Regions from separate parts of the Macrococcoides bohemicum genome, predicted to be linked through region 2. Evidence: riboswitches for the same ligand, from Rfam matches in the RefSeq annotation. Region 2 holds a riboswitch; the other holds the start of a gene.
The links. A riboswitch is a leader RNA that binds a small molecule or an ion and turns the genes downstream of it on or off. The one in region 2 is predicted to bind S-adenosylmethionine.
Positions count from the first base shown of each region.

Region 1 (15,304 bases), 860 kb from region 2:
AACCAGGATAGTAAACACCACGTAGGAAACATACGTGTCACAAAACAAAGTATTATCGATCAACTTAATAATATTGATCCGGAAGATATGTTGCTAATTACTGAAGGTTATGAAATCATCGCCGCATTTGGTATGGAACATATTAATGAAACTGAAGCAAATATTCTTGGTCCAATTACTACAAAAACAGATAAAGAAACCCTTAATATGATAGATGTCATGTGGCAGGATTTCTTACGCAATCATCCAAGTACAACAACGTATTATTTCAGTTTCCATGAAGAACATCGATTTGGTCAGGCTGTGATGAAACATCTCCGCACTCAATATTTAGGTACAACATATACGATGGAAGCTGAAGAAAATAAAACGACAGCTATCGCACCACAAATCATCAAGTATAAACCTATTTATAAAAAAAGTTTTACTCGTCTTATGAAAGATTTACGGGTAGACTATAAAGCTAAATGCGAGAAGATATTATCTACAGTTGGACAATCATATGAACTTTACCTTTATTTAAATGAAGGACTTGTTAAAGCTTGTATATGGATTCAAATCAACGACGATGATGTTTGTAATATCGAATATTTAGCGACACATCCACAGTATCGAAATAAGGGTATCGGTCATGAGCTTGTGTCTTTTGCCGTAGATCATGCCTTCAACAAACATCACGCAAAGCGCGTACAGATTTCCGTGAAAAGCAAACGTGAAAAGAATATCGCTTTCTATGAAGCGATTGGATTTAAGAAAATCAATGAAATGAATCATTTTAAATATACACTGGATTAGAACAAATCATTGAAATGAATATATTGAAATCGGGGTAGATTTTATAAACTATTTTTTAGTTAATAAAGTTACCTCGATTTTTTCGATTACAGGCTGTTGTTTTAGTAAAAATAATAAAGGGTAAAAGATAGTTATCGATATAGAGAGAAGGAGTGAATATATGGATTTATTAATTGCATTACTCCCTGCATTACTATGGGGAAGTGTTGTACTCATAAACGTTAAAGTGGGTGGTTCTCCGTATGAACAAATTATGGGTACAGTATTAGGTGCATTCATTATCGGTACAATTACATACTTTATAGTACAACCTGAATTAAATTTGAAAATACTAGCAGTAGGTATTATTTCTGGTGCTTTTTGGGCACTTGGTCAAGGTAATCAGCTTAAAAGTGTTGAACTGATAGGCGTTTCAAAAACAATGCCTATTTCAACTGGTTTACAACTTGTGAGTACTACGTTAATTTCTGTACTTTTCTTTAACGAATGGACAACTACAAAAGCAGTAGTACTAGGCATAGCCGCATTATTATTTCTTGTTATCGGAGTCATTTTAACTTCATTAAAAGGTGACAATGAAGATGGTGGTAATAATAACTATAAGAAAGCTTTGCCCATACTTATAATTTCTACAATCGGTTATGTTACATACGTTGTTATCGGACAATTCTTCGGAGTTGAAGGATGGGATGCTCTATTTCCACAGGCTATCGGTATGGTGATTGGTGGTATTTTATTAAGTTTCAAACACCAGCCTAAAAAGAAAAATGTTTTAAAAAATATTATCCCTGGTGTTGTATGGGCACTTGGTAATATGGCTTTATTCTATTCGCAACCGAAAGTTGGTGTTGCTACTAGCTTCTCATTCTCACAAATGCTAGTTGTAGTTTCAACATTGGGCGGTATTTTTATTTTAAAAGAAAAGAAGACAAAGAAACAGTATATCGGTATTGCAATCGGTATTATTCTTATTATTGTAGCAGCATTTTTATTAGGACTAGCTAAAAAATAAATACTGGAGGTTTTATGATGTATAAAGATTTAAAAGATAAGGTTGTCGTTATTACTGGTGCCTCTAGTGGTATCGGTAAAGCTATGGCTGAAGCATTTGGTACAGAAGAGTGTAAAGTAGTCATCAATTATAACTCAAGTAAAGATAGAGCAGAGGACGTTGCTGAAATCGTTAAGAAGAATGGAGGAGAAGCAATTACTGTGCAAGGCGATGTTTCCGTAGAAGAAGACGTTGTTAACATTATACAAACCGCAATCGATACCTTTGGTGGTTTAGATATCATGATTAATAATGCCGGATACGAAAAAGCAACACCATCAGTTGAAATGTCAGCCGAAGCATTCAATAATGTCATGCACATTAACTTAACCGGTGCATTTGTCGGTAGTAGAGAAGCATGTAAACATTTTATCGAAACCGGTAAAAAAGGCAATATCATTAATATTTCTAGTGTACATGATGTCATTCCTTGGCCAAACTACGTGAATTATGCATCAAGTAAAGGTGGCATGAAATTAATGATGGAAACGATGAGTATGGAATTTGCACCTAAAGGCATTCGCATCAATAACATTTCTCCAGGGGCCATTGTAACTGAGCACACAAAAGAAAAGTTTAGCGATGATAAAACACGAGAAGAAACAGAACGAATGATTCCTATGGGAATTATCGGTGAGCCTCATCAGGTTGCAAATGTGGCAACATTCTTAGCAAGTGAAAATGCAAGTTATATTACAGGTGAAACAATCTATGTGGATGGTGGTATGACAAAATATCCATCATTCATGGGTGGTAAAGGTTAGAAAATTAAGAGCGTAAGACAAAATAATTTGTCCTACGCTTTTTTATAACATTACCAGCTGAAATATATACAATATTACTATAGATATTACGATTGTTATATTCGTTACCATACTAATCAGTGGAATGGTCTTATATTTAAACTCAATTGCGTACGGAATAATCGCTACACCTATCGGTAATAGCCAACCGATAAGTAGAGTCGTTCTAAACATCTCATTAAATGGTAATAAGAAGTAACAAATCCCGCCGACAAACGCTCCTAATCCATAATGGAACGCCAAGTATTTCATTGCAATCGGTAAGTAATACTTATCGATTTTAAAGTTTAAAAAGACACCTAATAATATCATGGATAACGGTAAATTAGCTTTTGATATGATTTCAAAGAAATCCAGCACTTGAGATGGTAATTTAAAGTGAATCACATTAAATATCAGCATAATGACATAAGTCATTAACGGTACGGTCTTTAACATACTCATCAATAAATATCTAATATCAAACGTATCGCCACCTTCACTAAAGTAACTACCGACAAAGTAAGTTACACCAAACATCATAATAGATCCACCGATATCAAACATTCCAAAGTACAGTAATCCTTTAGCACCAAACATCTGCTCCACAAGTGGATAAGCAAATAATCCAATATTAAAAGCTGAAGCCATCATACCAACTGAGCCACGAATTTGATTATTATATTTCAGAAACAAAAGTATTGCTAAAAATTTCGCAATGATTGCATATATAATCATGATGACAGGAAGCATAATCAATGATGCATCAATTTCTACCCCGCTTAAAGTTACAATTACAAGGGAAGGTAATGTTACATTCATCACTAAGACAGCGAGTACTCCACCATCTTCTTCTTTTAAATATTTTAGCTTTTTCAAAATATATCCAAGCATAATCAAAGCGATAATCATAATAAAGCTTTGTGTCATGTTAAACCTTCTCTCTTAATAGCTTGTTACAATACTTCTTCAGGTACCCAACCAGTAATACCATCTTTCATAATAAGTGTATAGCCTAAGTATGAATCATCAATGATAGCCACTTCTTCTCCAATTGATACATCCATGAAATAGTCAGTATAATCATCTTTTAGACGGTAGCCATCTTCAATTTCTTTAATAAATTCTGTCTTTACCATAAAGTCTATTCCTGTATGTATGTGTTTTGCCCGAGTGAAATATTCATCACCATCGAATACTTCTATTTCAAAATGCGGATAAGTAAACGTATGCGGCTCCTGATATGACACTTCAAAATCCTGAATCACCACTTGTCTCTTATAATCATCTGCTGCCAAAGTTTTTAATGTGTATTCATCATCTGTATATTCAATGATCAACGCGTTAAGTTGGCCACTATATTTCACTTGATTGCCACCATCGATATCAATGATACGTGACGCTTCATTTATCTTAATGTTGTTATTCATGAGTCCATCTTCAACATAGTTACATGTCGGAAAATGACCGACCACAACCATTTTTTCAGCATCATGCGTTGCATTATAAAAGTATGGCATGTTCAGTACGTTATAACGTGATGTATTCATATAATCATGTTGATCAAGCCCTGCATGTACAAATATGAAATCTTCTGTTTCAATCATCAAAGGTAAATCACGAACGATATCATGAATGTGACTAAAATGCTTACACACGTCTTTAGCCATATCACTTTGTGATTCATAATCATCCAATGTCTTACCGAGTTTATCCAGGGCTTCATGTACAAGTGTGTGGCGGCGTTGCATATAATTGTATAAATAATCTTCTTCCAATTCATCGAAGATACAGTCACAATTCCCGAGAAGCATATGAACATGTTCACTTTCCAATAATTCTCCTACGAATTCAACGAGTTCTATACTATTAGGACCTTTATCGATAATATCTCCTAGAATAATGAGTCGATCATCTTCTGTATATCCTACGCTTAATAGCAAATCTTTAAATAAATTAATATTGCCATGAACATCTGAGACAACGATTGTACGTCTATCTTTAATTGACATTGTCATGTAGTTATCTTTAATCTTCACCGGTAATCGGACTCACTTTCGCATTGATTAATTGCACGAGTTCATCAACATTAACTTTCATCTGAATACCTATTTGTCCCGCACTTACGATAATCGTTTCAAGCGCTTGAGCAGATGCATCAATAACAGTCGGAAATTGCTTTTTCATACCTACTGGTGAACATCCTCCTCGAATATAACCTGTAGTCTTTTCCAAATCTTTTACTGCAAGCATTTCTAACTTCTTCTCACCAACTACTTTACTGATGGCTTTAATATTAAGTGTTGCTTCTACTGGAATAACAGCCACATAATAATTATTTTTACCTTGCAGTACTAATGTTTTAAATACTTCTTCAACCGCTTGACCAATTTTATTCGCTACGGTAATCCCATCAACTTGATCATCTTCTATCGAATATGTAAACGTTTCATAAGAGATTTTCTTTTGATCGAGTTTTCTTAATGCGTTTGTTTTTACTTTTTTACTCATATAAATGCCTCCAATATTCTTGTCACTTTATAATATACCACTTTTCATGTATATTTCTTTTAGAAGGGGGTTTTTAAATGACATATAAAGTAGTATCGCTCGACGCATTTTATCTTACTGGTTTAAAAAGAGAATTCACTACCGAAACAATGGGAGAAATCAAACCACTTTGGGATGATCTTGAACAGAACGGCATACTTGCTGACTTACAAACGTTAAATGATGTAGATACTTTAAAAGGTCACATCGGGGCATGCATTAAAACAGAACCATCTGAACATTTAAATTACTTAATTTCAGTTGCTACTCTAGAACCACATGTAAAATATGAAACAGCTTATATCCCAGCCTCTGAATGGGTTGTATTTGATGCCATTGGCCCTATACCAACTGCCATTCAGGAAACATTTGAATATATTTACGGTACGTGGTTTAAAGATGCACCATTCAGACCTTTGCAAACCGCTGATTTAGAGTTCTATCCGCTAGATATGTATTTTGAAACCGAAAACCCAAAAGTAGAAATCTGGATACCTGTAGAAAGGAAGTAAATAATGAATTTAGAACAACAATTATTAGAACTTAAAGAAGAATATATGAGAATACAAAATGATTTAGAGAAAGTTGAATCAACTGGTCAATCTTCACCAAGATTAGAACAAAAGCTTATTGAAATCGAAAAAGCCATACAGGAAACACGCGATAAAATGTAATTTTATCTGTCACGGTAAAAAACCGTGACTTTTTATACTCTTTTCCACTATTATTCGTTACAATATATGTATTAAATTTTTTGGAGTGACTTTATGGACAAACAAATCAAATTACTTATGGCAGTTCAGTTTTTTATATATTTTGGCTTCAGTATCGTTATTCCTGTAATCCCGGCACTTGTGCATAGTATGAACTTAAATGCATTTCATATGGGGTTATTACTTGCCAGTTATTCAATATTTTCGTTTTTAGCAGCGCCATTCTGGGGACATCTATCAGATAAAATTGGCCGTAAAAAAATATTGTTCATCGGACTCATCGGTTTTACATTAAGCTTCTTTTTATTCGGTCTTTTTATCGATAACTTAGCAATGCTCTATACTGCGCGTATTGTAGGCGGTATCTTCTCCGGTGCTTGCTTCTCAACGACAACAAGCATGGTGAGTGATATGACAAGTGAAGAAGAACGTAATAAATATATGGGCCTCATGGGAATGATGATTGGACTTGGTTTCATCTTCGGTCCTGCAGTAGGCGGCTTATTATCAGGTATCAGCTATCAAGTACCATACTTTGTCACAAGTGGCATCCTCGTACTTATTGCAGTATTATCCATGCTAACTTTACAAGAAACTTATCACAGAAACAGTGCGAAAGAAACTGATCTAGGTACTTCAAAAATGATGACACCACAAATTATACTTATCTTAATTTCAACATTTATCGTGATGTTTACGATGAGTGGTATGGAAAGTACATTCCAGCTCTTTGAAATTGAGAAAATAAATATCACTACTACTCAAATGGGTCTTCTTTTTATGATCGGTGGATTGATCAATGCCGGTCTTCAAGGTGGTTATTTACGTAAAGTAAAAGATGGGAAAGAAAAACCCGTTATTATTACAGGTCAGATATTAACAGTTATCGCATTTATCCTATTACCATTCTCTATGAATTTATGGTATGCCGGGCTATGTTTAGTACTTCTAATGGCTGGTAACGCACTAGTTAGAACGTTGCTTACAAGCCAGCTCACAAAAGAAGGCAATCGTAATAATATGGGTAAACTCACTTCAATCAGTTATAGTATGGATAGCTTAGGACGTATTCTTGGTCCACTTACTTTTACCGGAATTTTATCAAATCAAATTGATGCACCGTTTTATTTCGGTGCAATAATGACAGTTATAGGTACAATCGTCTTAATGATGTACTTTAAGAAAGGACGTACAGTATGATTTTTTTAATTGCATTGTTCACAATAATGTATCTTATTGTGAGTTACACGAGTATTTATCACTTTAAAATGAATATTTTAAATATATTACGTATTATATTAGGACTAGGGTATTGCTTCTTTATCTATACATCTGTGATGCATATCCCGGGAAATATGAAGTACTGGATTACTTTACTTGCGATATGTTTATTGATGAATATTGAAATTGCGGCTTATAAATATAAATTTAATGATTCAAAAGCAAAAAGAATTCTAGATATCTTTTCCCTTGTTATCGCTTTAATGGTTATTGTAATTACAGCGATATATATATAAACAGGATGCCAAAATAGCATCCTGTTTTTTTATCATTCATAAAGAACATTCGTTTCTTTAATGCGTTCAATAAATTCATCTACTTGAGCATCATCTACTGCAAGAGAAACACGAATGTATCGATCACCTAAACTTCCAAACGGCAGTCCCGGTGTTGTGAGCATGCTTTGTGACTTCAGTAAGAAATCGACATATTCTTCACTGTTAAACTCATCCGGTACTTTTATCCAGATAAATATGCCACCTTGCATCGGCTCAAACGGAATATCTGCTTCAGTTAAGGCTTTAGTCACTTTATCACGACGTCTTTTAAATAATTCATTCTGTTCATTTAAAAACGGTTCACCAAGCTCTAATGCCGCTACAGCACCATCTTGAATAGCGCCCCACATACCCACTTGCGTGTGATCCTGGAAATAGTTTAAGTTCTCGATAATTTCAGCATTACCTACAGCAAAGCCTACGCGTACACCTGACATATTAAACGCTTTAGATAATGAATAGATTTCTATCGCAACATCTTTAGCGCCAGGCGATTGCAAGATGCTAGGATTCTTTGCATCAAATCCAAATGCAGCATAGGCAAAGTCATGCACAATTTTTGTATCTGTGTCTTTAAAACGATTGATTGTTGCATCAAAGAATTCTTTTGTTGCAACTGCACCAGTTGGGTTACTTGGATAATTTAAATAGATTAGTTTTGTATTGTTAAGTTCTGCTTCATCAATTTTATCGAAATCAGGTAAATAATGATCTTCTGGATACAGTTTCAGTTCATAATGTTCACCTCTAGCAAGTTTCACCCCCGCTAAATAATCTGTGTATCCCGGATTTGGTAACAATACACCATCTCCTGGCTCAATCACACATGTCGGTAGGTGCACTAACCCACTTTTCGTACCATATAAAATACAAATTTCTTTGTCCTGGTCTAATTCGACATCATATACGTCTTTATAGAACTTTTTAATTGCAGCTTTAAATGTTTCTTTCCCTCTAAATACACCGTATTTATTATTTTGTGGATTTTGAATACTTTCAGTCAGTGCTTGAATTACGCTATCAGGTACTGGTTTATCAGGTATCCCTACCGCCATATTTATGAGCGGCTTACTCCCTACTTCAAGCTTTCGTCCCATCGTCTTGCCAAAATAACTTTCCGGAATTGTTTCTAATATTTTTGTGTATGCCATTACACTGCCTCCTATGGTTTATCAAATCCAACGAATGATTCATCTATTACTTTATCAAAGGCTTTAGATGTTATTACTTTATTTATATCTTTTGTTAATTGACTATTTTCATTCTTCTTGTTAACAACGATACGATTTCGATAATGTTCATCCATCTGCTCTAACTGTAATGCTGATTTCAAATCAATTTTAGAAGCTAATGCAAAGTTACCAGGAATAGCTGATAATCCTATACTATCTTTGCTACGTGGTAATTGTGCTGCTTCTACTGCTACAAACTTTAAATTTTTCTTATTATTAATAACATCACGTTCTGAAATTGTAAGTTCATTTGTCCCTGGTTTAATATCAATAAGGTGTGCTAATTTTAAGGTTTTAAAAGCACGCGCTGCATTAACCGGATCGTTTGGAATTGCAATCTCAGCACCATTAGGTACTTCTTCAAATGATTTATATTTACCAGAATAAATACCCATCGGTGCAGTTGGAACTTGTCCTGTTGCAACAAGATTGGTCTTATTTTGAGCATTAAACTGTTTCATAAATTCAATATGCTGGTATAAATTCGCATCTAAATCACCTTTTGCTAATGATTTATTCGGCTGAATGTAATCAGAGTATTCAACGCGCTCTACTGTATAGCCTAATTTTTCAAGACCAGGCTGAATTGCTTTCTTTACCATATCAGCATAAGGCCCACTCGTTGCACCAATACTAACTTTACCTTTATCTTTGCTTTGCGTACTTTTTACATCCGCATTTTGACGTTCAAATGGATTACCTTTATCTAATAATATCCCAGATAACAATATAACAATGATGCCAGACAATATAAAAATAACTATATTCTTCATATTTTTCCTTCTTTCGTTTCTTTTATTTTTTCGCTTTTTATTATTTTTCAATTATATTTTACTCTTTCGTTTTACCTATTATCTTTTATCTACACGTTTACTGATAAAGTCACCAGTAATTTGAATCAGTTGTACAAGGATGATGAGTATAATGACTGTTACTATCATCGTAACGTTGTCATAACGATAGTATCCATATCGAATGGCAAGGTCACCAATACCTCCTCCACCGATAACACCGGCTGTTGCGCTATAAGCTAGTATGCTAATAATCGCTAAAGTAATTGCCTGAAAAATCCCTGACATACTTTCTGGAATTAACACATCCATAATAATTTGTTTAAGAGATGCACCAGTAGCTACACATGCTTCAATGACACCTTTATCGACTTCCTTTAAAGATGTTTCAATAAGTCTAGCAAATAAAGGTACAGCGGCAAGCGTTAAAGCGACACTTGCAACATAAGGACCATGGGACTGCCCAACAATCTTCGTAGCAAATGGCAGTATCGCTACCATCAAAATGATAAACGGAAACGAACGAATGATATTGACGATAAATCCTAATATCGAGTTAAGTGGTCCATTCGGTAATAGTAATTGATTGCGTGTTAAATAAAGAAGGATACCAAGTGGCAATCCAATAAGAACAGAGAGTGTAATTGCGATACTAGACATTAAAATCGTTTCTAAAAATGCTTTATATAATTCTGGTAGAAGTGTTTGAAATTTATCGCTCATTTATGCCACCCTCTCGATTCCATTTGATTTCTTTATGTATTCATTTATAGCGATTCTTTCTTGAATATCACCTGTAACTTCGAAAGTTAATATACCTATCGGTTGATTTTGTATGTATTCAATCCTGCCTTGAATAATCGAGATATCGCAGTTAAATTTCTTATATAAATTATTGATAAACGCACTTTCTGCACTATCTCCAATAAACTTAACCGTAATAATTTCTTTGTCTTCATTATTTAATTTCATATATTGCTCTGGTAATTCCAGATGATAGATATCATTTACAAAATGTCTTGTTAAATCACTTTGGGGATTAGAAAACACAGTAAATACATCTGCATGTTCTACGATTTCTCCATTATCCATTACGGCTACTTCATCACAAATTTCTTTTATGACATCCATCTCATGCGTAATTACAACGACTGTAATCCCTAATTTCTGATTAATATCGCGAATCAAGTTTAATATACTTTTTGTTGTCTCTGGATCTAGCGCACTCGTCGCTTCATCACACAACAATATTTCAGGATTATTAGCAAGCGCACGCGCAATTCCAACGCGTTGCTTTTGTCCTCCTGATAACTCTCTTGGATAACTGTCACGGCGATGTGTTAGTCCTACAAGATCAAGTAATTCGGTAATGCGATCATCATACTGTTTCTTAGGGAAATGTGCTGCTTTTAAACTGAATGCGATGTTTTCCGCCACTGTCTTAGATTGGATTAAATTAAACTGCTGGAAAATCATCCCTATGTTTAATCGTTCTTTTTGTAGTTTCTGCTTGTTTAATTTTGTAATATCTACATCATTCACAAGCACTTGACCACTCGTAGGCTTCTCAAGTAAATTAATTGTTCTGAGTAACGTACTTTTACCAGCACCGCTATAACCAATAAGCCCAAATATTTTTCCGGTTGGTATTGTTAAGTAAATATCTTTCAACGCTTGTGTTGTCTTACCGTTCCTTCTGTATGTCTTATTGACATCAATAAACTGTATCGCCAATCTATTCCCTCCACTTACCTTATCCAAAGAAAAAAAACGTCATTGCTTAATAGCAATGACGTATTATATGAGTCACTTATCTATCAAGCATAATAGCTTGTTGGATTTAGCACAGTACTCGTAAGAGCCCGCTGCTGAGACATCATAGGGCCAATTCCCTCAGTCTCTCTGGATAAGATATTTAATTTTTAATATGGTATTTATATTAGTACTCAAATTTTGAATTGTCAATGAATTCTTTAGTTTTTATTTATTTACAACGGTTACTCGCTCTGTTGTTGCATTGCTTTTCGTAAATTTATTACGCATTTTCATCAATAATTCATACACAATCGGCACGACGATCAATGTTAATAACGTAGAGGATACTAAACCACCGATTACCGTTACAGCAAGTGCTTTAGAAATCAATACTGAGCCGTCTCCACCAAATAATAACGGCATTAATGCGCCAACTGTTGCAAGTGCTGTCATAAGTATTGGACGTACACGTGTCGTTGCAGCTTCTAAAATCGCTTCACGTGTCGGTAATCCTTCTGCTTCTTTGTTAATGACGCGATCAATTAATACAATCGCATTTGTTACAACGATACCAATTAACATTAACATACCGATCATAGATGGTACTGATAATGTTTCTTTGAAAGCTAGCAGGCCTAATATTACTCCGATAATTGTAAATGGTAATGAGAATAGGATTGCGAGTGGTGCGAGTCCACCTTTAAATGTTAATACCAGGATTAAATAAACAATACCTACTGCTGCAAGCATTGCAAGTCCGAGTTGTGAGAAACTTTCTCCAATATCTTCACTTGTCCCACCAACGTGAACATCAACGTTATCAGGGTGTTTTAAAGCATTGACCTTTTCTGTTACATCTTGTGTAGCTTTACTAACATCTTTACCTTTAATCTTTCCTTCAACTGATGCTGAAATATTACCATCTTCACGCTTAATCGTGTCAGAAGTTTTTGTTTCTTCGATCTTAACAACTTCACTTAATGTCACTACTTTACCTAGTGGTGAAGTAATTTTTGTGTTTTCTAACTTTTCTTTCGTCCAGTTATCTTCTTTTTTCTTCGTTAAGATAACTTCTGTTGATTTACCTTTTTCGCCGACTTTCGTCACAACTTTATCATCGCTACGTTGATTTAACGTCATTGCAACTTGTCCAGCTGTTAAACCTAATTCAGACAATTTATTATGATTTACTTTTAAAGTATAAGCATCGTAACTATCTGAAAGTGATGTATTGACATTTGTTAACGATTTAACATCTTTCAATTCTTTTTCTAACTTTTCAACGACTGGTCGAATGGCTTCTGTTGATGGCCCATTAACGGTTACTGTAACCGCATTTGTTGCACCACCTGTTGCAAAGTCCTGGTTTTTCCAATCGCCTTCATGATTTAATTTAGCAATTTTAGCTAATACTTTATCCGCTTCATCTTCCCAGTTCGGAGTATCTTTCTTATATTCGACCATCATCGCCATATCATTAGATGCGATAGGGTTAAATGGATTTTCTCCTCCTACAGAGAATTGCGTATTCACAACGTTATCATTTTTAGCTAATATTTTCTGAACTGCTTCACCTTTTTTCACAACGTCTTCCTCTTTTTCACCTGGTTTCGGTTTATATGTTAATGCCAATAATTTATCTTCACCAGTAGAAATAAATGACGTACCTAAGAACGGTGTTAAGAAAAGACTACCTACAAGTAATAACACACTTAATGCAGATACAATCGCTTTATGACTTAATGACCAGTCTAATATCTTGCGATAGAATCCAGCTATCTTTCCGACCTTTTCTTCATCGTCATGATGACCTTTAATACCATTCTTAAAGAATGTATGTGCCAACATCGGCACGATAGTAATCGCGATTAAAAGTGAGGCAAGTAATGCAAATACCACGGTCCATGCAAATGGTCTGAAGATTTCACCAATAGACCCAGATACTAACGCTAATGGTAAGAATACAGCGATTGTAACCATCGTAGAACTCATGATTGGAATGAACATTTCTTTCGTTGCACTGCTGATTAATTCAAATCCTGTTAACTTCTCACCTTTAAGCGACATGCGACGGAATATATTCTCAATAACGACAATCGAGTCATCAATAACACGTCCAATTGCAACGGTCATCGCCCCTAACGTCATAATGTTAAGTGAAATGTCCATCTGTTTTAAAACAAGCATCGCCATTAAAATAGACATCGGAATAGAAACCACTGCAATTAAAGTTGAACGAATATTTCTTAGGAAGATCAAAATCATAATAACCGCAAATATCGCACCGATGATCGCTTTTTCCGCCATCGTCTTAACTGAATCTTCAATAGGTTTTGCCTGATCCATCATAAGTACGGCACTCATATCAGGATTGTCTTTTTTAAATTGTTTAACTTTTTCTTTTACTGCATTAGCCAAAGTTACAGTGTTCGCATCATCTGATTTGATAACCTGCACGCTTAATGAGTCTTTACCATTTGTTTTAGAAATCGATTCACGGCTTTGCACTGTTTTTATATCTGCTACATCTGATAATTTCACAGTTGGCACTTTGGCATTTTTCATCGCTTCCATCATAGCCTTCTGTGCCGCCGGATCTTGTGGCATTTGTGCCGACTGACTTTGGGCTGTTTGGCTTTGAGTAGCACTGCTATCTGTCACCGGAATTTTAAGCGATTTTAATGCTTCCACATTTGTAAACTGACCATTTACGATAATACTCTTTAAATCATTACCGAAAGTATATAATCCAAGTGGCGCCTCCATTGTAGCACCTTTAATAAACTGTAATACGCTATCTTCAGTTAACTTTTTCGCTTTTAACTTTTTGTCATCAAACTGAAGTTCAACCTGTTCAACTTCCTGTCCTGAAAATGTAACGTTTGTTACACCTTCAATACCTTCAATTTCAGGTACTAAATCTTTTTTAATCTTTTCTGTTAAAGTCTTGATATCTGATTTATCACTAGATATTGAATAGCTGATAATCGGGAAAGTGTACATCGACATTTGAGATACTTGTTTATCCATAGCACCTTCAGGCATCTCAACTTTATCAATCTGCTTTTCCAGTTCATTTTGTGCTTCATCCATATCTGTACCAAATTTATATTGCACCGTTACAGCAGAAGCGTTTTCAAGAGACTGACTTGTTACTTTTTCTACACCAGATAAATTCTTAACTTTCTTTTCAATCGGATCGGTTATACCTTCTAAAACATCCTCAGGTGTAGCACCTGGATAAGGTGTTGTAATCGATATTACCGGAGTTGACATGCTCGGTAACATTTCCATCTTCATCTTCGTTGCACTATAAACCCCGGCTGCTAAAATAATTAATGTCATCAACCAGATAGCAAGTTTATTATGCAAAGAAAAATCAATTATTTTCTTAATCAAGACTTTTCCTCCATTCATTTATGAACTTCTTAACAATAGGCAATTTTACATGATTTATTCAAATAAAGCACCTAATATCACACAACTTCATTAAATATTAATATTCGCTATTTCTTTATATTTTTTATTGAAATCTTTTATTAATATCTTTTATAGATAATCTGTGTGCCCGTCGTCTGCTTCAGCTCATCAGACAATGTGTCATACATTTCATATGCAAGTGCTAAACCTGGCAATTGAATATTCAGTTTCTCTGCTTCATTTAAAGCAATCTTCATATCCTTTAAGAAATGATGCGTATAAAATCCAGGCGCATAGTCGTCAACTAACATACGTGGTGCAAGGTTAGATAGCGACCAGCTTCCTGCAGCGCCTTTCGAGATTGTTTCAAGTACACGTTCAACATCTAACCCAGCTGACTTTGCATAATAAAGACTTTCTGCAACACCCAACATGTTAGAAGCAATTGCAATCTGATTCGCCATCTTCGTATGCTGTCCACTTCCTGCAGCTCCAAAATATGAAATAGATTTACCAATGCGTTCAAATAGTGGATACACTTGATCAAACGTTGTTTCATTACCACCTACCATAATAGAAAGTGTGGCATTTTTGGCACCGATATCTCCTCCACTGACTGGAGCATCGAGCACTTCAATTCCTTTTGTTTGTCCTGC
Region 1 is NZ_CP054482.1:299,119-314,422, reverse strand. It holds gene HT586_RS01645 (GNAT family N-acetyltransferase) at 1-795, shown strand, start outside; gene HT586_RS01640 (GRP family sugar transporter) at 956-1,807, shown strand; gene HT586_RS01635 (glucose 1-dehydrogenase) at 1,825-2,610, shown strand; gene HT586_RS01630 (AEC family transporter) at 2,653-3,558, opposite strand; gene HT586_RS01625 (metallophosphoesterase) at 3,585-4,646, opposite strand; gene ybaK (Cys-tRNA(Pro) deacylase) at 4,657-5,139, opposite strand; gene HT586_RS01615 (GyrI-like domain-containing protein) at 5,217-5,690, shown strand; gene HT586_RS01610 (SE1832 family protein) at 5,694-5,852, shown strand; gene HT586_RS01605 (MFS transporter) at 5,946-7,091, shown strand; gene mspA (membrane stabilizing protein MspA) at 7,088-7,408, shown strand; gene HT586_RS01595 (aminotransferase class I/II-fold pyridoxal phosphate-dependent enzyme) at 7,441-8,601, opposite strand; gene HT586_RS01590 (MetQ/NlpA family ABC transporter substrate-binding protein) at 8,613-9,455, opposite strand; gene HT586_RS01585 (methionine ABC transporter permease) at 9,534-10,196, opposite strand; gene HT586_RS01580 (methionine ABC transporter ATP-binding protein) at 10,197-11,207, opposite strand; SAM riboswitch class I at 11,281-11,386, opposite strand; gene HT586_RS01575 (efflux RND transporter permease subunit) at 11,454-14,627, opposite strand; gene HT586_RS01570 (NAD(P)-dependent oxidoreductase) at 14,768-15,304, opposite strand, start outside.
Region 1: linked by a shared signal. The riboswitch ahead of HT586_RS01580 (methionine ABC transporter ATP-binding protein) and the one ahead of HT586_RS09315 (hypothetical protein) in region 2 are both predicted to bind S-adenosylmethionine.

Region 2 (15,304 bases):
CTTTACAAATCTATTTTTTATCATCACAATGAAAATATAACAACACTATGAGGTGGTAATAATGAATCCATTTTATCTCTTTTTAATATTATCCTTAAACTTATTCCTTGGTTTTTTCATAAAAGAAAACGGATCCGATATTATGGTCCTTTTGTTTATGAGTAATCTGCTTTCAGCACGTCTGTTCTCTGACGAAAAGAAAAAACAAACTTTATTATCAAAAGATTACTATAACTATATTTTCATCCATATAATCTATAGTGTTATATGCGTAACCATTCTGAGCATCTATTTTAATTACTGGATTAAAATCGGATTATTCTTAATGCTCTTTATTATTGTTACTACTTATCTAAAATTTATTAAAAATAAATAAGCCCTGCATTTGCAGGACTTAATATTAGTTTTTTGCCATCCAAGCTTTAAATACCATATCTTTTGCTTCGCATGCCATTTTGTCTTTATCACGATCTAACCCTGGACGGTATGATTTATGATTGTATGTCACACCATATGGATAATATTTATTCAAATCTTTACATTTACCGAACTTTAAAGGTGCACCTTTTTTATATTTAGAAGTTGGGTATCCAGCCTTTGTAGCTTATTTTACTTTATGAGAATCATTTATATTTATTTTTTACTTTCAATTGTTTCTCCATAAATCTCGAGAAAAATAACAAGTCCAACTAAACTTACCGTAATAAATGTATTAGCATAGGGCAAATTTATCACTTCAAAAAGTTTCAAGTCATAATCAAATATATAGTGACCTAACCAATATATAAACTTTGAAAGTAGAATTAAATATATTAAACCAATACAAAAATTGATTAATTTTAATTCAAAGCTTCTAATCATATTAACTCTCCTCAAAATCCAGATTTATTGGTAATGAAGGCAAATCTTGTGGCTTAGTTAATGTGTCTGTATTAGGTATAGATAAATCTACTTCTTCTACCTTAAACTGATCGATCCATACTTTGCCTTTACCTAATAGCATTACACCAAAATGCATTGATGCTGCACTTTCACTAACGTCCAGTATGACAGAATAATAATTCCATTCATTTGTACCGATAATTGCTCTATCCATCATATTATCAAACTGCAGTATATCGTATTTTGCATCATCAATTCTAGCCCAGACGCCACATTTATCAACCGCTTCTGTCTTAATAAATGCTGAGAATTTCACACGCTTATTAATAAAAGATTTTGCAGAGATACTTTGCATTAATGTCCCAAAAGTATTCTCATTAAATGTTGCATTATCATTTATTGAATATAATAAAGCTGATTTTTGACCACTATGAAATACTTTTGCATCCAATTTTGTCTCGTAAAGATGAGGCGCCGTCCCAGTCATAATCCATCCCTTAATATTTTCTGAAGTCATCACTTCGTCCTCCTTGTTATCATTTGTTAATCCACTCATCAATTTTCGATATTTACCTGGTGGTAAGCCGTACACTGATTTAAATCTTCGCGAGAATGCTTCTTGTGATTGAAAGTTCAGTACAAATGCCAGATCGATAATGCTAATATCGGTATACAATAAATATTGTGAAGCATAAGCAATACGCCTACTTAAAATATAGTCATAAAATGTATAGCCTGTCGCTCTCTTGAACATCCTCATCAAATGGAACTTTGAATAACCTGTGCGCTTTACATAATCTTCTAACGTATAATTTTCTAGTAAGTTTTCCTCAACAAGTTCAATAATCTGATTGATATTATCCTGACTCAATATGTATCACCTCATAAATATTGTAACTGTTACCTGCGATTTGTTTTTGATAAATGTTGCTGTATTATAATATTAAAATCAATTTTAAGTTGGAGGTCTCCAATGCGCAAACTAGAGGTTGTCCCGTATAATTCTGAATGGTCAAATATGTTCCAAAATGAAAGAATCGCATTAGCTCAAATTCTGAACGATGAAGTGATTAATATCCATCACATTGGAAGTACTTCAATACCTACTCTTAAAAACATAATTCAACTGAACTCCATATCATATTATTTTCTTTTTTAACACACATGTATTAAAATAAGATTATATTATTTAGTACATGTGTGTTAAAAAGGAGATTGACGATGCCGAAAATAGTAAATCATGAAGCTAAAAAGCAACTAATATTAGAAATTGCCTATCATAATATACAGGAACTCGGTAAACAAGGCACATCTGTTAGAAGTATAGCCAGTGCAGCGAAAATGACACCAGGACAAATCAGGTATTACTTTCCAAATCAGTCTGCATTACTTTCAGAAATACTAAATATGCTTACTGAATCAATTGAATCAAATATCAAATCAATATTTATGGACCGAAACATACCTCTTGAAAAAAGAATTGTCGATGCAATATTACTAACAATGCCACTCGATAAGAAAAGAACTGCGGATATGATTGTGTGGTTAGCGGTACAAGAAGAAAATAGCACAATTGATGAAAACATGATGAGTGATGAAATCTACGTATTAGTACAAAAATCATTTGAACTCTTGCATCAAAATAATAAAATAAAGCCTTCAATCGACAAAGAAAAATCCATCACAAAACTGCATGCTTTAATTGATGGATTAGCGTTACATAAACTTTATCAGCCGAAACAATTATCAAACACTTTAGTAGAACAAATCATAACGGAAGAAATTCAATCATGGATGGAGTGAGTAAAGTGAGTATCATCATAACATTAATCATTGCAGCTGAAATTCTATTTTGGGTGTTCATAGTTCTTGGATTAGTAACAAGATATATATTTCATAAAGAAAAATTCAGTATGTTATTATTATCATGTACAATACTAGTTGACCTGTTTTTAATTATCGCTACAACATTCAATCTATACCAAGGTGGAACAGCAGAAATTGCACATGGTATCGCTGCTGTATACATTGCTATTTCAATTGTATTTGGTAAAGACTTTATCAATTGGGCAGATGAAAAATTTAAAGTATTATACTTAAAAGAAACACCTCGCCAAAAAATATACGGAAACCAATATGCAAAGCAATACTTAAAGAGTTTTTTAAAACACATCATTGCATTTCTTATCGCATATGGGCTTATCTACCTGATGCAGCTTGTTGCAAACAATCCGTCTTCTCTGAATAATTTACTGGGCGTAATACGTATATGGAAGATTGTCCTCATCATCGATTTTATCATCACAATCAGCTACTTTATTTGGCCGAAGAAAGCGAAATTAGATACTTGATAATTATTGAAACATAGTAAATAACCGGATCAAATTATTAAAGTATTTGATCCGGTTTTTAAATTTACATAAAACATTATTTTAACACTTTGAAAGCTTTATATTTTACACCCCCATATATAAAGTTCTGCTTACTTGATTCATTATTTATTCAGTTACATCTATACACTTGTCTAATTCACTTATCGCCTTTGTTGACTGAAGTTCAATAATACTACTTCCATAGGAGAAAACGGCATCCCTAATCGACGATATTTTCAAAAAGGTGGCGATAATAGAACACATCATCTGCACATCTATGAATTGTATGATTTTAATATTACAAGACATATTGCATTTCGGGATTATTTAATCGCACATCCTGAACAAGCGAATCGATATGCAGATAAGAAACTAGCGTTAGTTAAACAAAATGCCACTGACATAGAAGCATATATAGAAGGGAAAAATGATCTCGTAAAAGAATTAGAGGAACATGCGATTGAATGGTATGAAAAATAATAATATAAAAAAATCACTTTTTTTCTAAGAAACTAACAATTTTTAAAAAATAAGGCAGCCATATTGCTATGACTGCCTTACGTTACTTATCTTTCTTTTTATTTGTGACTGGGAATAGGACTAAGAATAAAATAGGCAGCATAATGATGATCCAAAAATACCATTCCAAAAGGGCTTCCTCCTAAATTATCACAAATTGTACTTCATCACATAATATATCATGGAGAAGAAGAATTTAAAATTAATCATACTCTTATATTTATAACTATTTCCCGACTTCCTTATACAAATCCATAATTTTATATTTAACCTCTTTATCTTTAAATCTTAAAACAATAACATCTTTCTCGTCTATTTTTTCTTTTTCATTATCGGAATTAATTATCGTATTTTTATTTAGAAAAGTTATAGGAATATCAATACCTTTATGTAATGAAGCAGGATCATTCAAGCCCTTTCGTCCTTCATATACAAGATAAATTCTTTTATTTTTTGATTTAATATAAATTTCTTGACTTGGTAACACAAAATGATGTTTATTCTTTGCTGTAATATGCAAGTTTGCTGTGTCAGCTTTAAATTCTTTTTGTACATTCACGTTATTTGCGTCAGTAACCCATTGTGTGGCATATAAATAAATATAAATGCCAAATAAAACTGTAGAAAATAATAAAGCTCCTAATATAGACAAAATAACTTTCTTTTTATTTGACTTCTTAACTTTCTTCAATGCATCAAATTCTCGTGCTTCCTGATGTTGATAATCAGTTTCTTCACTCAATTGGTCTTCCTGTAAACGCTCATATAACGCTCTGCAAGCTTCACATTTATTCATATGGTCATACATCAATTCATTTGTTTCATCACTTGTCAGACCATCGATATAGTTAGGTAACAAGTCTTTAAATAAACTATGATTCATTATGATACACCTCGATTAATTTTTGTTTTGCTCTAAAATAAGTAACCCTAGCCCAATTTTCAGTTTTACCAAAGACAACCGCTATTTCATTGAATGTGAGTTCTTTCTCAATTCTTAGTAACACGATTTCTTTTTCAAGTGGTTTTAATTGATCAATCAAATAATACAATTCGCCTAATTGTTCTTTTAATAGATAATCCTTTTCGACGTTCATTGAAGTACTGTTAATATTATTCGATAATCTATCCACTAAATTTCGTTGTTTAGTATTCTTATGTAGGGCTTGTTTCGCCAGATTTAACGCTATTTGACATAACCACGATGAGAATTTGGTATTCTTATCAGGATCAAATTTATCTAACGACTTAATCGCCTGATAAAACGTTTCCTGTGTTATTTCTTCAGCAAGATCTGCATTATTCAAATACTTTAACAAGAACTTATAAATAAAATCACGATATTCTATATAAATCTGATTATCATTCATCCCGACCCTCCTTCTATATATTATTCATATTTCTAATACTTTCGTTACAAAAATATATTTTAAAAAACAAAACGCATAAAAAGTTCTAGACAAACTTTTTATGCGTTGTTTAAGTATTTATTAGCTATTTTGGTAAAAGATATATTTCCTTGATTATGTAATTTTTTATTCTATCGATTAATTTTCCTAACATTATATTCTTTAATAACAATTAAAATTATTAAGAAAAACACCAAAAATGGAATAACATTATGAGATACCTCTGACCATTCCCATACATTACCTGTAGTTAAATAGATCATAAAAAATTGAACGAGCAATACACCGAAACATCCTCCTAAAGCAGCGTAAACAACATCTTTATTTGTTTTCATATTTAATAAACACTCCTTTACAAGTTGATAATATCATTTTAATAAAAGCATCAAAAAAATTTTTAATTATTCCTCTTTATTCCTATAAACTTTTTTCCCGGAAACATACCAAGGATATAGTGCATTAAATAATAAATAAATTAATATAAATACAACGCTCATCCACATAAAAACAAATTTATATTCAAAATTAGTAGATAACAAAATAATATTCATCAATCCAATGAATAATATTATTTTAATAAGTTTCGAAACATAGTGATCATCGCTATTCATTTATTCATCTCCTATCCCTTATTTCATATAATCATTTACGTAAAGGAGTTAACAACAGTCACAAATATTAAGACAACAATACCACCAATCAACCCTTTTTTTATATTTTCATTTTTAAATGGTCTCTTCGAAATAGCAATAAGAAATATGAAAAGTAAAAGTACATAAAGCAAAGCTAGTAAATTCATAATCAATAATCATTCCTTTATATATTTATATATGTTTATATTTATATATTTATAAACATATATGCTAAAATATGTATATGATTTATAATGATATAAATTTAATAACGGAGGATTATTAATGACGATAAAAGAATTTATAAACCGCCTATTAGAAAAGAAATGGACGATGGAAGATTTATTATATATATTTTTATCAGCTTGTATTGCTGGTGTAATCGTAACACCGATATTTGCTTTACCAGTAGGATTAATTATTTATTATTACTTCTTCTATGATGAAGAATAAATTTGAAAAAATAGAAAATGCATAAAACGTTAAAGACAATCACTTTATGCATTTTTGATTTTTTGTAGAGGTGATTTACTTGAAGAAGAAAGTTATAACACTCAATATTCTAAATTACTTATTGTATATTGGTTTGATGTTATTTCATATTTACGGAAATAGTATCATTGAATTGGAAGGTATTTGGGTGTACTGCTCAATTGGTATAAGTTCATTAATGATTATTTTTTATATGTTTCATCTGCTGGATAAATATCCTGGATATAAAAAATTATTATATTTTTCACTCACAATTAATTTTTTTAATATTGTAGTATATATGCCAGTGATGTACTTGATATTACTTTCATTCCCTTAATACCGAGGTATCACTTATATTCGATACCTTCTCCATTTTCCTAAAGGTATATCCTCTAAGTCTTCTTTGACTTTCTCTGCAGTTAGATAATGGCTTCAAGGATTAGAATAATACTGAGATAATAGAATTGGTCACCTAGAGCGATGAATTCATAAGGAAATATCTTACTTCCGAAATAATATATTAGTGATAGCGCAATAACCGTATCTAGACTATACATGACGATTCTTAATATAGTTATATGTCTTTTAAAGTTCATTTTAATACTCTTTCTATTTTAAGATTTATAAATATAAATTCTTCAATGAAAATACATTTTAATACTATCCCTGCCACTCCGCTTCTGTCATTACCTCATCATCATCAAAGTCATGCGCATAATCATATTTAAATTCCTGTTTGATCCACGCAATAAGCGCTGTATCTTCAGAAATAACATCAATGAAAAACGGACTTAATCGAATAAACGTTTTATCATTATACAGATAACTAAAAAATGGCATCTTTTCTTTCCTTTTATGATATCTCATGTAATTGATCGCATCTTCTAACGGTAATCCTTTAATACTAATATGCGTAAAATCCTTCTTTAATTCTTCATTGTAGACGATATACTCATTGTACCTTTTGATATCAATAATCTTTCCTAACCCATAATGCTGCGCATTAATGTCAAATCCATTGTATAGCAAATCATATTTGTTTGAGAATTTCTTTAGTAACTTCATATAACTAAAGTATGTAAGTCTAGATTCATAAAACCTTACACGTTTATCATTCTCTACAAACCTAAAAGGTGATACACTTTGATTTAAAATATCGATACCAGCAACTTTAATTGATGTCATGATTCGTCTCCTTATACTTTGTATTAATAGATACAGCATTCTTTCAGATCGTTACGACTGTCTTCCGTTCTCAATATGTGTCGCTAAATTCTTAAAGTACATCGGCATACCGATTGTTAGCAGTAACCCTGCAATGAGTCCGTGAAAACTATCTGGTTTAATATCATAAATTAAAGCAAACCCAATGAATATAAATCCAATGATACTAAGCGCTGCACCAATAAAAAGTTTATGACATGATTTCATTACTTTTATCTCCTCATTTTCTTTTAATTATACTATCTCAATCCATGTACTTTACCTTAAACTTACCTTAAACTTACCTTAAAAATATGGCTCAAAAAATATTACAAAATGATTTCGAAGGGTTCTGAATAAAAAAGTATGGTATAATTAACTTACAAAAAAATAGCTCGTATCTTATTCAGAGCAGGTGGAGGGACTTGGCCCTATGAAACCTCGGCAACAGGCTTATGCACTGTGCTAATTCCAACAAGATGATGTCTTGAAAGATAAGAAGTTCTTACTTAAGCTCTTCTTTCTTTAAGATGAGCTTATTTTTATTGTAAAAACGATTTAAGGAGTGTTTATAATGAGAACAAGAGCAGACGTATTAGCAGAACTCGTAGAGGCACAAATGAAGAAACCGAATAGCTGGGGTTCAAGCATGGCTAGAATGGGAAAGATTTCTCAGCTTAAAAGTGAATTAAATGAATTAGATGCAGCACATTCTACATTTGAATCAAAACCTGAAGAACCAACGATTAATAATGAAAATCGAAAAATTGAATTTGTTATTAACGGTTATAAAGTAACAGTAGAACCGCAGTATTAATGAAAGTGCCTATCAAGCGATAGGCGCTTTTTTTAGTATTTCATCTGATTGTTATATGCAGTCATAAAGAGTAATCCCTTTTTAGTTACTTCAACATTAAGTAAAGTTTCGAACACGTTATCATCGAGTAAGACATTGAACCTGAATTCCACTAAGCCCATCTCAAGTAGGATGAATATGATGTCGTCTTCTTTAAAGTGACCGTAATAGTCTGCATCTGGGTGATCAGTTAATGTTACTAAAATCTTATGTATGCGACCAAGCTCAAAATCCACAGCGTCACCTCCTTTGTATTATGATAGATTAATCATAATATGGGAATTAATACATAAATTAAAAATTTCTAATTTGGAAATTCTGTTCTTTAGAATATCAAATAAACTTATAATAATTTAGTAACACATCTTATCAAAACGCAATATTCAAAAGACAATAACTTTACATTATAATATAAATTTTCATAAAAAAGTGGTTATTTTCCGAGTTGGAAAATAACCACTTTTTCATTTTATTCTTTGTTAATTTCACCTAAAAAAGAGGTGGAAAATATTGAATAACGCAGACATAGCAAAAGCGATAAAATACCATAGAGAAAACCTAGATTATACATCCAAAGAAATGGCACAGCTATTAAATATCGGATTATCAACATACTCAAAGTTAGAAAATGATGAACGTAATATTACTGCTGTTGATCTGTATAACATCAGTAAAATATTTAATATGACGATGGACGAAATAATAACGAAGCAAGGAAGGAGGAAATAGATTATTGGTTTAATGTTTATATATCAAAAGACAAATGGAGTTGCCTACCTAACAACTCCATTTGTAACTTTCGGAATCTTTATTTTATCATTTTTGAATCTGCTAATTCTTTATACCAGTGTGCACTCTTTTTAGGATATCTTTCCTGTGTTTCAAAGTCTACATAGAATAAACCATATCGTTTTTCATATCCATTAGACCAAGAAAATACATCCATCAGTGACCAGATAAAATATCCTTTGACATTAGCACCGTCTTCAATAGCATCAGCGATTACTTCCAGATGTTTTTTAACATAATCAATTCGCGCATCATCATATACAGTTCCATCTACAAATTCATCTTTATATCCTAATCCATTTTCAGTGATATAGATTTTTTTATAGTTTGGATAATCTTTTTTCACGCGCATAATTTGATCGTATAAACCTTGTGGGTAAATCATCCAATCCCAATCAGTTCTAGGGACATCTATATCAAATTCTCTTTGTCCTACCCCTTTTAATTGATATTTAGATCCACCTTTATTGCCTTTAGAATTATGAGTGATTTCTGATTCGCCGTCAAATCCCCTCATCCAATCACTCATATAGTAGTTAATTCCTAAGAAATCATTTAAGTCTTTAGCAGCATCTAGTTCTTTTAAATCTTCATCTAAAATTTCTAGTTTACCACCATTCACTTTAAGAATGTGATTGACACCTTCCATTGTGTGATCAGAATATTGACCAAGATATGTTGCATCTAGAATAAATTTATTATGAATAATATCTTCTAATTCAGCAGCACGTACATCTTCTGGATTTTCTGGATCATACGGATATTTTGTTGGCAAGGCATGCACGACACCTATCTCACCTTCATAGCCATTATCTTTAAATAATTTAACTGCTCTCGCATGTGCTACCATCATATTGTGATGTGACTGAAATACTTTTTCAAAATCATATTTTATGCCTGGAGGAAACTTACCAACAAGATACTGTCCATCACCAATAGGGCCTATTTCATTAAAAGTAGTCCAATATTTTACTTGAGTAAATGTTTCGAAACAAAACTTAGCATAATCTACAAAGTGTTTCACATTTTCTCTATTTAGGAAATCACCATTTTTATGCAAAACTTCAGGTGTATCAAAGTGATGTAATGTAACAAATGGTTCCACATTTCTCTTTAAACACTCATCGAATAAATTTTGATAAAATTGAATGCCTTTTTCATTAACTTCTCCGTATCCTTGTGGAAAAATTCTTGACCATGCAATTGATATTCGTATACCATTTACTCCAAATTTTTCACTTAATTCTAAATCAATTGGATATTTATTATAAAAATCACTTGCTGGTTCAGCAGTATACCAATAATTTTCTTCCAAATAGGTATCCCAAGCTACTCTCCCTTTTCCATCAGTATTTGTCGCACCTTCTGCTTGATACGCTGCTGTTGCTCCTCCAAAAATAAAATCTTCAGGTAACTTTTTCATAAACAATAGATCTCCTCTCTAAGATTTGAATTGATCTTCAACGAATTCAACTGCACCCTTACCATCACGAGTTAATTTGATATATTCTGCACCTTGTGTCTTCGCTAATTTAATACCTAATCTATCTGTATCGATTTTTATATCTTCATAATTTGATGCTACTTGTGGTGCTAAAATCACTAATTGATATTCTTTCATAATATCCATATGTGCTCCATAACTACCTGCTGCAGCTTTAATCGGTTTATCAAATTCAAGAGCAGCCTTATTTAAAGCATTTGCTAATAAACCACTTGTCCCTCCACCAGCACATAATACAAGTACATTTGTTTGTTCTTTTAATCCACTATCATTACTTAGATTATTTTCCGTATTAATAACATTTTCTTTATTATTTGTATTCTTTTCTAAAATTCCATCGGCTTTTGTTGTATCAAAATTTTCTTTAACTTTATCTCTTAAGTTATTTGAATTATCAACACCAGCTAATTCTTCTTCTAAAATTTGTTTGTCATAAACCTTTAGGAATGGATAGTAGATTAAAACATCCACGACTATTAATGTGATAGCAAGTACAAATGACCACATACCTAAACCTGTTCCCATTATAATCCCTAACGGACCAGGTGTTGTCCAAGGCAAGTTAACACTGAAACTGTTCATTCCTAATACATCTACGAAAAACTTGAATATCCAGACGTTTGCAATTGGTGCAAATACAAACGGTATAAAGAACACAGGGTTCAGTACTAAAGGAGCACCAAATAATATTGGTTCGTTAACACCAAAGAATGTCGGTACTGCTGAAGCTCTACCAATCGCTTTATTACGTTTAGATTTCGTCAGCCACATAAACATAAATGGTACAACTAATGTTGCTCCTGTACCACCCATTGTTACAATAAACATTTGCGTTCCAGATGTTAAAATTTTATCTGCATGCTCGCCTGCTTGTAATAATTGATAGTTTGTTTCAATATTCGCATAAGTTATTGCTGCAATAGCAGGTTCAACAATTGAAGGACCATGAATCCCAATAAACCAGAATAAAGCAAATGCTCCAAAGATAATTGTTATTCCAACGTAACCATCTGCTGCAGTGAACAGTGGTGCAAAGAGTTTAACAATTGACTCAGCAACGTTTGTATTTAAGATTGCGCGGCTAAGTAAATCTAATCCATATAGTGTTAAAATAACAAATGAAAATGGAAAAATATCTTTAAATACTTGTGAAATATTTGGTGGTACTTCTGAAGGCATTTTAATTGTTATATTTCTCTTTACACAGAAATTATAAATAATTACTGTCACAAATGCTGCTAAGAAAGCAGTCATTAAACCCTTTGTGCCTAAAAATGCGCTTGAAAATCCTCCAACTTTAACAGCATCTGACGCTAGAAATAAAAATCCACAAATCGCTGCTAACATTGTTGATAAAAAATTAATTTGATTCGTACTATCTAGCTTTCTATTATAAGAATCTGTTAATGACTTAGCTGTCGTACCTGCCACTAATAATGCTATAACACCCATGGTGTAATGATAAGGTTTCATCAATATCATTTCAGCATTTTTACTCCATGTAAATCCAAAAACGTTAGGTACATAAGCAATTAATAAAAATATACTCGAAAATAGTATTACGGGCATAGCTGAAATAAATCCATCACGAATCGCTCTCAAATATATATTACGTGATAGCTTTTCAAATAATGGTTTTGCTTTCTCTATTTGCGCAATTAATTTATCCATTATTTTCAGCTCCCTCTTTTGTAAAGTTCAATCATATGCTTCATCATGTCTTTTAATAATAATGTAGTCATTAGATGATCTTGCCCATGCATCATTGTGACACTATATGCAATATCTTCACCAGATGCTTCTTTAGCTAGTAAGCTTGTTTGAGCATTATGAGCATCAACAATACATTGATTTGCTTCTTCAACTAATTGTTCTGCCTTATCAAATTCTCCATTTTTAGCAGCATTTAAAGCTTCGAGTAACTTTGACCTTGCATCCCCAGCATATGCAACAATTTCAAATCCAAGCATTGTAGTTTCTTCTTTGTTCATATCAATTTCCCTCCAATATTTTTATATTTTTTCTTTGTAAGATGCTGCAGTTGATTTTAATACTTCGTTTAATTGATTAATATTATTATATCCTTCAGATTGTAACCATTTTCTAGCGGCTTCTTCACCTTGTTCAATATAAACTTTAACCGCACCAGACCATGTTGCTCTACCGCATAGTACACCATTAAACTTCGCACCAGATTCAGATGCAAACTTTAATGTTTCCTGGAATAATTGAGCTGAAACACCTGCGCTTAAATAAATATAAGGTAAGTTAGTTGCTTGTTCTTGCTCTTTAAAGTATTGAGCTGCTTCTTCTTTAGAATATACAACTTCATTCTCAGCAAATCCTTCCACAAAATTCATATTTACTGGAACTTCTACTTTTAGAACATCAACATTAAAGCGATCTTTTGAGAATAATTTCATTGCTTCATTTACTTTTCTTGGTTTAACTTTAGCAAACTCAACACTACTGTTATCAGCTATATTATCATCATATGTTAATATTTCTAAGAAGAATGGAATATCCTCTGCTACACATTCAGAGCCTATTCTTTCAATATAAGCTTGTTTTTGATCATTAATGTATTTATCATCATCTACATCGTAGTAAAGTAGGAATTTAACCGCATCTGCACCTTGTTCTTTAATACGTTTAGCAGACCATTCAACTAAACAATCCGGTAATCTTCCTTTCGTTGTAGCATCATAACCAGTTTTTTCATAGGCTAATAATAATCCTGCATCTTTATGTTTTACTTTAGAAGCAGGTAATCCATACTCAGGATCTAATAAAATTGAAGAGGCATACTCAGTTAGTTCCTTAGCTACTAATGATTTTAAATTTTCTATTTGTTCAACAGTTGGATCTTCTTCCTGAAATGCTGACATCATTCTTTTTAAAGCACCACGTTGGTCAAAAGCTAATGCAGAAATAATTCCATTTTCATCACTAACTTTTTCTAAAAATCTTTTCTTATTTTCAGTATTTATCATGTTTTACACCTCTATAATTTTTATTTGCTTGGGAAATTCTATAATCAAGTTAGCCACCTACGGTGTGCTTTAAAAAATAAAAAATGAGCCATGTGCATCCATGTTAATATTGTAGTTACCACAACAAACAATAAGGAATGAATGCAAATGACTCATCTAAATGGTACCACTAATCATGTTAAAGGAAAACACTTAACTGAATTTGAAAGATATCAAATTCAGGTTTTGAAGAGTGAAAATTATTCAAATCGTGCTATTGCTAAAATTTTGAATAGAGCACCTCAAACAATTAACAATGAGATCAATAGAGGAACTGTTAAACAAATTAAGCGCGTAGTTTCTAATGGTAAAGAATATTTTTATGATTATGAATGCTATTTCCCTGATGTTGCTCAACTTAAATATGAAACAAATCGTATGAATTCTTACAGGACTCCAAAACATCAGCTATCTCATGCTTTTATTGATTGGGCTGATAAGATGATGTTGAATAAAAAATGGTCTCCCGATGTCGTAGTTGCCTATGCTAAAAAGAATAATATTTTTTGTGATTCTATTATTCCTTGTGTTTCAACACTATATAACTGGATTGAAAGAGGAATTATGAAGACCTCTAATATCGACCTTATAGAGAAGATTTCACGAAAACCAAATACAAATAGAAGACCTAGTCGAAAAAATAAAAAAGTATTAGGAAAATCTATCGAAGATAGAAGTCATGAAATCAATTCTAGAGATGTCTTTGGTCATTGGGAAATAGATACTGTAATTGGTTCTAAACTTAAAAATGAAAAAGCGTTACTTACACTTGTTGAAAGACAGACACGATTTGAAATCATCGTTCCTATTAAAAGTAAAACTAATGATGCTGTCACATTAGCATTAAGTCAATTAAAAGATCAAATAGGTAATTCATTTTCACGAATATTCAAGTCTATTACTTCTGATAACGGATCAGAGTTCTGTGACCTTACAGAGACATTACCTGATACTGAAATATACTTTACGCACCCTTATTCATCATGGGAACGAGGTACTAAAGAAAACCACCATAAATTCATTAGAAGGATAATCCCTAAAGGAATCAGTATGGGATCAGTATCTGATGAGATAATTTATCGTATCCAAAACTGGATGAACAATTATCCCAGAAAAATTCTAGATTACGAAACACCTACATACCTGTTTCTGAAGTCACTAAAATCCGAAGGATTATTAAGTGAACCATTAAGTTACTATCTCTATTAATTTGGATGTTGTGGCTAACTTGCAATTGAAATTTTCGATACATCTTATTTAATAATCAGATCTATTTTAAGAAAATAACAAAACAGCACATTTTCATGTACTGTTTCTATAACTATTTGTATTCTGAAAAGAACTCATTTGTCAGTCGTTTAACTTGTGGGCTAAGGAGTAATACTGCGATCACGTTAGGGATTAAAATAAACGCTAACGCTAAGTCTAATAGTATCCATAATTGTGTACCATATCCTACTGAGCCTATCGTAATGGATATGATATATACGATTTTCATAATCGTTCCCATCGTTTCACCGAACAGGAATTCTGCCATACGCGATCCATAGTATACGACGACGATTATAGTTGATAATACAAAGAAGATCAGCGATATTGAAATAAGTGCACTTCCAAATAAGCCAAACGCAT
Region 2 is NZ_CP054482.1:1,793,183-1,808,486, forward strand. It holds partial or broken gene HT586_RS09250 (excalibur calcium-binding domain-containing protein) at 401-535, opposite strand; gene HT586_RS09255 (helix-turn-helix domain-containing protein) at 863-1,753, opposite strand; gene HT586_RS09260 (GrpB family protein) at 1,856-2,041, shown strand; gene HT586_RS09265 (TetR/AcrR family transcriptional regulator) at 2,104-2,685, shown strand; gene HT586_RS09270 (hypothetical protein) at 2,691-3,233, shown strand; gene HT586_RS09275 (GrpB family protein) at 3,456-3,734, shown strand; gene HT586_RS09280 (anti-sigma factor family protein) at 4,000-4,656, opposite strand; gene HT586_RS09285 (RNA polymerase sigma factor) at 4,646-5,143, opposite strand; gene HT586_RS09290 (hypothetical protein) at 5,314-5,517, opposite strand; gene HT586_RS09295 (hypothetical protein) at 5,584-5,793, opposite strand; gene HT586_RS09300 (VraH family peptide resistance protein) at 6,100-6,267, shown strand; gene HT586_RS09305 (hypothetical protein) at 6,949-7,473, opposite strand; gene HT586_RS09310 (hypothetical protein) at 7,525-7,719, opposite strand; SAM riboswitch class I at 7,891-7,992, shown strand; gene HT586_RS09315 (hypothetical protein) at 8,066-8,308, shown strand; gene HT586_RS09320 (hypothetical protein) at 8,341-8,583, opposite strand; gene HT586_RS09325 (helix-turn-helix domain-containing protein) at 8,858-9,076, shown strand; gene lacG (6-phospho-beta-galactosidase) at 9,156-10,559, opposite strand; gene HT586_RS09335 (lactose-specific PTS transporter subunit EIIC) at 10,578-12,314, opposite strand; gene HT586_RS09340 (PTS lactose/cellobiose transporter subunit IIA) at 12,317-12,631, opposite strand; gene lacD (tagatose-bisphosphate aldolase) at 12,653-13,633, opposite strand; gene HT586_RS09350 (IS30 family transposase) at 13,781-14,881, shown strand; gene HT586_RS09355 (alanine/glycine:cation symporter family protein) at 14,994-15,304, opposite strand, start outside.